Regions from separate parts of the Pseudomonas sp. GL_093 genome, predicted to be linked through region 1. Evidence: predicted binding sites of a transcription regulator. Region 1 holds the regulator's gene; the other holds the start of a gene.
The links. The regulator FliA, encoded in region 1, starts transcription of late flagellar genes. The targets are predictions, from matches to a motif close to CTAAAGTTTNNNNNNNNNNNGCCGNTAA.
Positions count from the first base shown of each region.

Region 2: AC3IUE_RS31535 (methyl-accepting chemotaxis protein) is a predicted target of FliA. The motif match lies at 1,987-2,014, and genes of this name have one in related genera.

Region 1 covers NZ_CM174448.1:1,873,742-1,877,157, forward strand. Annotated here, with positions in the region: gene flhF (flagellar biosynthesis GTPase FlhF) at 1-22, shown strand, start outside; gene fleN (flagellar synthesis regulator FleN) at 139-969, shown strand; gene fliA (RNA polymerase sigma factor FliA) at 966-1,706, shown strand; gene AC3IUE_RS08445 (chemotaxis response regulator CheY) at 1,874-2,245, shown strand; gene AC3IUE_RS08450 (protein phosphatase CheZ) at 2,276-3,064, shown strand; gene AC3IUE_RS08455 (chemotaxis protein CheA) at 3,102-3,416, shown strand, end outside.
Region 2 covers NZ_CM174448.1:6,820,527-6,823,942, forward strand. Annotated here, with positions in the region: gene AC3IUE_RS31535 (methyl-accepting chemotaxis protein) at 1-1,884, opposite strand, end outside; gene AC3IUE_RS31540 (LysR substrate-binding domain-containing protein) at 2,065-2,985, opposite strand; gene AC3IUE_RS31545 (NorM family multidrug efflux MATE transporter) at 3,145-3,416, shown strand, end outside.

The DNA of each region.
Region 1 (3,416 bases):
CCCGACCAAGCAGGTCGGCTGAGGTATTAATGAACAGTTTTTGTACCTACATCGATGGTCTGCCATGCATTGTTCAGTTAGTGAACGCGCAGCCAGTAATGTGGCCTCCGTCTAAGTAAGACAAGGTAAAGAAAATTCATGGGCAGCATGCATCCCGTACAGGTGATCGCGGTGACCGGCGGCAAAGGTGGCGTCGGGAAGACTAACGTGTCAGTGAACTTGTCCCTGGCTCTAGCTGAGCTCGGCCGGCGCGTCATGCTGCTGGACGCTGATCTGGGGCTGGCGAACGTCGACGTCCTGCTGGGACTGACACCCAAACGTACTTTGGCCGACGTGATCGAAGGCCGCTGTGAGCTGCGCGACGTACTGTTGCAGGGCCCTGGCGGCATTCGCATCGTCCCGGCCGCGTCCGGCACACAGAGCATGGTTCATTTAAGCCCGGCGCAACACGCCGGCCTGATCCAGGCGTTCAGCGATATCGGCGACAACCTCGACGTGCTGGTGATCGACACCGCTGCGGGCATTGGTGACTCGGTCGTCAGTTTCGTTCGCGCAGCGCAAGAAGTCTTGCTGGTGGTCTGCGACGAACCGACCTCGATCACAGATGCCTACGCACTGATCAAACTGCTGAACCGCGATTACGGCATGAACCGCTTCCGCGTCCTGGCCAACATGGCCCAGAGCCCGCAGGAAGGTCGCAACCTGTTCGCCAAGTTGACCAAGGTCACGGATCGCTTCCTTGACGTCGCCTTACAATACGTCGGCGCGGTGCCTTACGACGAAAGTGTGCGCAAGGCCGTGCAGAAGCAGCGCGCCGTCTACGAAGCCTTTCCGCGGTCCAAGTGCTCACTGGCGTTCAAGGCCATTGCACAGAAGGTCGATACTTGGCCGCTGCCTGCCAACCCGCGTGGGCACCTGGAGTTTTTCGTCGAGCGCCTCGTGCAACAAACCGCAGGACCTGTGCTATGACAGCCAGTGGCTACAACCTCTACAAGAAGTCGGCACGTGACGCGCAGTACGAGCTGATCGAGCGTTACGCGCCACTGGTTAAACGCATTGCCTACCACTTGCTGGCGCGTCTGCCGGCCAGTGTCCAGGTGGAAGATCTGATCCAGGCCGGAATGATTGGCCTGCTTGAAGTGTCGACCAAATACGACGCCAGCAAAGGCGCGAGTTTCGAGACGTACGCGGGCATTCGAATCCGTGGCGCGATGCTCGATGAAGTACGCAAGGGGGACTGGGCGCCACGTTCGGTCCACCGCAATACCCGGATGGTCAGCGACGCAATTCGCTCTATTGAAGCTAAAACCGGCCGTGACGCTAAAGATCACGAGGTTGCGGCCGAACTCCAATTGAGTCTCGACGATTATTACGGGATTTTGAACGACACCCTGGGCAGCCGGTTATTCAGTTTCGACGATCTGTTGCAGGACGGCGAACACGAAGGGCTGCACGAGGATGGCGCCAGTGCTCATCTCGAGCCGTCACGCGATCTGGAAGATGAACGCTTCCAGGCGGCGCTGGCGGACGCGATTGCCAATTTGCCGGAGCGTGAGCGACTGGTGTTGGCGCTGTACTACGACGAAGAGTTGAATCTCAAGGAAATCGGTGAGGTCCTGGGGGTCAGCGAATCTCGGGTCAGCCAGTTACACAGCCAGTGCGCGGCCCGTTTGCGGGGGCGTTTGGGGGAGTGGCGAGCGCGCTGAAGGCAGTGTGGGGACACTGCGAACGCGGCGGGTGGGGTGTTGAACCTTACCGGTCCCGATCTGTTGTGCTCCAGACAGTCATTGAGTGCTTTGCCGGATTGATTGAAATGGCGCGTCCAGGTGCTGGGCGCGTTTAAGACTGCTTGGAGGTCGAATTGGACAAGAACATGAAAATCCTCATCGTTGATGACTTCTCAACGATGCGGCGGATCATTAAAAACCTGTTGCGTGACCTTGGGTTCACCAACACAGTCGAGGCCGACGATGGCACTACTGCCATTCCGGTTCTCAACAGCGGCAGCATCGACTTTCTGGTAACAGACTGGAACATGCCTGGCATGACCGGTATCGACCTGCTGCGCCACGTGCGTGCCGATGAAAAGCTCAAGCACCTGCCGGTGCTGATGGTGACCGCTGAAGCCAAGCGCGAGCAGATCATCGAGGCAGCCCAGGCCGGTGTTAACGGCTATGTGGTCAAGCCCTTCACGGCCCAGGCGTTAAAAGAAAAAATCGAGAAGATTTTCGAACGCATCGGTTGATGTGCGAAGCCACTGCGCCACGGGGGAGCTATGGAGCATAACGAGTCTTCACAGGGCGATTTCGAATCGACTCTGAAAAAACACGCGGTCGAACTGGTCGAAAGCCTTGAAAAAGGCAGGTTCGGCGACGCTGTGCAACTGATCCATGAGCTCAATCAGACCCGTGACCGTGGCCTGTATCAGGAAGTGGGCAAGCTCACTCGCGAGCTGCATAGCGCGATCGTCAATTTCCAGATTGACCCGCACATGCCGCAAGCCGAGGAAGTCTCGCAGATCACGGATGCCACCGAGCGTCTGGGTTATGTGGTCAAGCTGACCGAGGCGGCTGCCAACCGCACCATGGACCTGGTGGAAAACGCCACGCCGCTGGTCAACGGCCTGAGCAACGAAGCCCAGGCCTTGAGCACCGACTGGGGACGGTTCATGCGTCGCGAAGTCGGGGCTGAAGAGTTCCGCGAGCTGGCCCGGCGAGTCGACGGTTTCCTGACACGCAGCAGCGAAGACAATCGCGTTGTGTCGAGCAACCTCAACGACATTCTGCTCGCTCAGGATTACCAGGACCTCACCGGTCAGGTGATCAAGCGCGTGACCCAATTGGTCACCGAAGTTGAAAGCAACCTGCTCAAGCTCGTGCTTATGGCCAGTCAGGTGGACCGCTTTGCGGGCATCGAACATGACCGTGAAGCGATGCTTGCAGAAAAAGATCCGCAAAAACATCTCTCTCAGGGTGAAGGTCCGCAGATTCATGCCGATAAAAGAGAAGACGTTGTGTCCGGTCAGGACGATGTGGACGATTTGCTATCCAGTCTTGGATTTTAGGTTTTTAGGTTTTTAGACCTTTAGGAGCACCCCCTTAATGAGCTTCGGCGCCGATGAAGAGATCCTTCAGGATTTCCTGGTTGAGGCCGGCGAGATTCTAGAGCAACTGTCCGAACAGCTGGTCGAGCTTGAAAGCCGACCAGACGATGCGGACTTGCTCAATGCAATTTTTCGCGGTTTTCACACTGTAAAAGGAGGCGCCGGCTTCCTCCAGCTCAACGAGCTGGTGGAGTGCTGTCACATCGCCGAGAACGTGTTCGACATCCTGCGCAAGGGTGAACGCCGCGTCGACTCGGAACTGATGGACGTGGTTCTCGAAGCGCTGGATGCGGTGAACGGCATGTTTACCGAA
Region 2 (3,416 bases), 2.1 Mb from region 1:
CTCACTGTTCGCCAGGGCAATGCTTTGCAGGTTGCTGCTGAGCAAGGTGGCGGTACTGCTCTGCTCCTGAGTCGCGGTGGTGATCGCCGCGAATTGCTGACCGGCAGAACGGCTTTGCTCATCGATCCGTGCCAGGGCACTGGCGACATTGGCGTTGCGCGCCAGGCCTTCCTGCATCAATACGTTGCCCTGCTCCATGGTGCTGATGGCGTTGCCGGTTTCCTGCTGGATGCTTTGAATCATTCCGGAAATTTCATCTGTCGCCTGGCGGGTACGCGAAGCCAGGTTGCGAACCTCATCGGCTACCACGGCAAAACCACGCCCCTGCTCACCGGCACGAGCGGCTTCGATGGCGGCGTTGAGCGCCAGCAGGTTGGTTTGATCGGCAATCGAGGTAATCACACCGACAATGCCACCGATTTCCTGGGAGCGCTGACCCAAGGTATTGATCACCGTCGCCGTGCTGTTCAGCGCGCCAGCGATTTGCTCCAGAGACGAGGACGCTTCGTCCATCGACGTTCGACCGATCTGGGTTTGCTGTGCGTTTTCCTGGGCCAGACGCTGAGTGCTGCCCATGTTGTCGGCAATGTTCAGGGATGTTGCGCTGAACTCTTCCACGGCGCCGGCCATGCTGGTGATTTCGCCCGACTGCTGCTCCATCCCTTCATAGGCGCCACCGGACAGACCGGACAGGGCCTGGGCGCGGCTGTTGACCTCTTGCGAGGCCTTGCGGATGTGCTCGACCATGGTCGACAGCGCTTGGCTCATCTGGTTGAACGCGCGAGCCAGCTGACCGATCTCGTCGTTGCTCGATACGTTCAGACGCACGCTCAAATCACCGGCGCCCAAAGCTTCGGCCTGACGCACCAGATCACCCAGCGGCGCCAGTTTGCTGCGCAGCAACCAGACCGCCGCCGCCACAGCGATCAACATCGCCAGCAGACTGCCAATCGCCAATTGAATGCCGACACTCCAGGTCACGGCACGGATTTCGGTTTTCGGCATGCTCGCCACGACCGACCATGGGCCGCCTTCAAACGGTACGGCAATGCTGTAGAAATCTTCGGACTTGTCGCTCCAGAACTCGCCCTTGCCCGGCGTTTTCGCCAAGCCAACGATGGTCGGAGTCGCCTGATCCAGCGCTTGTACGCCCGCGATCGGCACCAGCCATTTGCTCTGTTCATCCAGCAGCGCCAGGGAACCGGTCTGGCCGATACGGAAGCGCTTGAGGTTGGCGAACTGCGCGTTCTGCGCGTCGGTGTAATCAAATCCTACGAACAGCACGGCAATCACCTTACCGCCGCTGTCACGTACGGGGGTGTACTGAGTCATGTAGGAGCGTTCGAACAACAAGGCGCGACCGACGTAGGCCTGCCCCGCCATCAAGCGGGCATAGGCCGGGTTCGCGTGATCGAGCAGCGTACCGATGGCCCGGCTGCCGTCCTGTTTGCTCAGGGACGTGCTGACCCGGATGAAGTCTTCGCCGCTGCGCACAAACACCGTCGCAACGCCGGCGGTCATTTGCTTGAACTCGTCCACTTCCTTGAAATTGTTGTTCAACACTTCGCTACCCAGGTGCAGCCCCGGCGTCTGCGCGCCCGCTACCGCCACCGGTTCATCCGGGTGCACGCTCAAACCGGCGCTGAAGCGCTTCTCGAACAAGCCGCTCAGGCGCTGGGTGCTTTCACGCAACGTGCCGTGAAAGGTACTCAACTGATCGGCCAGCAACCGGGCTTCACTGGCCAGGTGCTCTTCGCGGGTGGCGAGGTTGGCGGTGTCCAGCGAACGCAGGGCGAACACGGTACTGCCGCTGATGACAATCGCCAGTATCACGGCAAGCGCAAGACCAAGCTGTGAGGCGATCCGGGCACGAGGTTGAGACATGACAGCTCCTGGCCGAGCGACCGGATCATCCTGATCACGACGCACGCTCAGCAAAATTTCTAATGGGAATTACGTCGAACCTGCACGAAGGTTCCACCTGCATTTTCGGCGGAAAATCTGAATACTTGAGTAATTAACCGGGATATGGCTCAAGGCCGCCATTGCGGCGGCTCTATCGATTCAGCCCAAGTGTTGAACGTCGGGCAATTCCATTGCGCGGGCTTCGCTTTGCAGGAAGTCGCTGAGCCTGCGCAAACGTTCACCACCGGGGCGGGTTTTCGGCCAGACCAGGTAATATTTCTCACCGCTGGCGACGGCCGTCGGCCACGGCAGACTCAGACGTCCCTGAGCCACATCTTCCGCCACCATCAGCAGATCGCCCATGGACACGCCATAACCTCGGGCGGCGGCGATCATGCCCAGCTCCAGCGTGTCGAACACCTGCCCGCCCTTGAGCGACACCTGATCCGCCAGCCCCATGCGTTCCAGCCAACTGCGCCAGTCGCGCCGATCCGGTGTCGGGTGCAGCAGTTCGGCATTGGCCAGCCGTGCGACATCCCACGGTTGATCCTGCAGAAGATTCGGTGCACCGACTGGAATCAGTTCTTCCGGGAACAGGAAACTCGCCTCCCAGTCCGGCGGGAAATGCCCGTTGCTGAGGATGACGGCACAGTCGAATGGTTCATGGTTGAAGTCCACCGAGTCGACGTCCATCCAGGCGCTGGTCAATTGCACCTCATTGCCTGGTTGCAGGTGCCGAAAGCGGCTGAGCCGAGCCAGCAGCCAGCGCATGGTCAGGGTCGACGGCGCTTTCATGCGCAGGATGTCATCTTCGGCACGCAAGGTATTGCAGGCCCGCTCCAGGGCGGTGAAGCCTTCGCGAATGCCGGGCAGGATCAACCGCGCCGACTCGGTCAATTGCAGATTGCGCCCACTGCGGTGAAACAGCCGGCAGGCAAAATGCTCTTCGAGTGTACGAATGTGCCGACTGACCGCGCTTTGGGTGATCGATAATTCTTCGGCCGCACGGGTAAACGAACTGTGCCGCGCCGCCGCTTCGAATGCGCGCAGGGCATACAAGGGAGGAAGACGACGGGACATTCGGAAAGCTCCTATAGCGGGATTCGGCCACCCTAGCAGAAACTCTCCAGCATGAGTTTGAATCATGCAACCCATCCTTTTTATCCCTTTGTGCAAACCCCGTAGAGCGCCGAGAATCGACGCTTTCCTGTCCCTCTTTAATTATCGAGCGTGATGACCATGCAGCATCCAGCACGTACCGAACTCTGGGCCATCCTGCGGCTGGCGGGGCCGTTGATTGCCTCGCAGTTGGCGCACATGCTGATGGTCCTCACCGACACCTTGATGATGGCGCGCCTGAGTCCAGAGGCGCTGGCCGGTGGCGGCCTGGGCGCAGCGACATACTCGTTCGTGTCGATTTTTTGCATTGGCGTGATCGCCGCGGTCGGCACCCTCGTGGCTATTCGTCAGGGTGCCGGCGACATCGTCGGCGCCACCAGGCTGACCCAGGC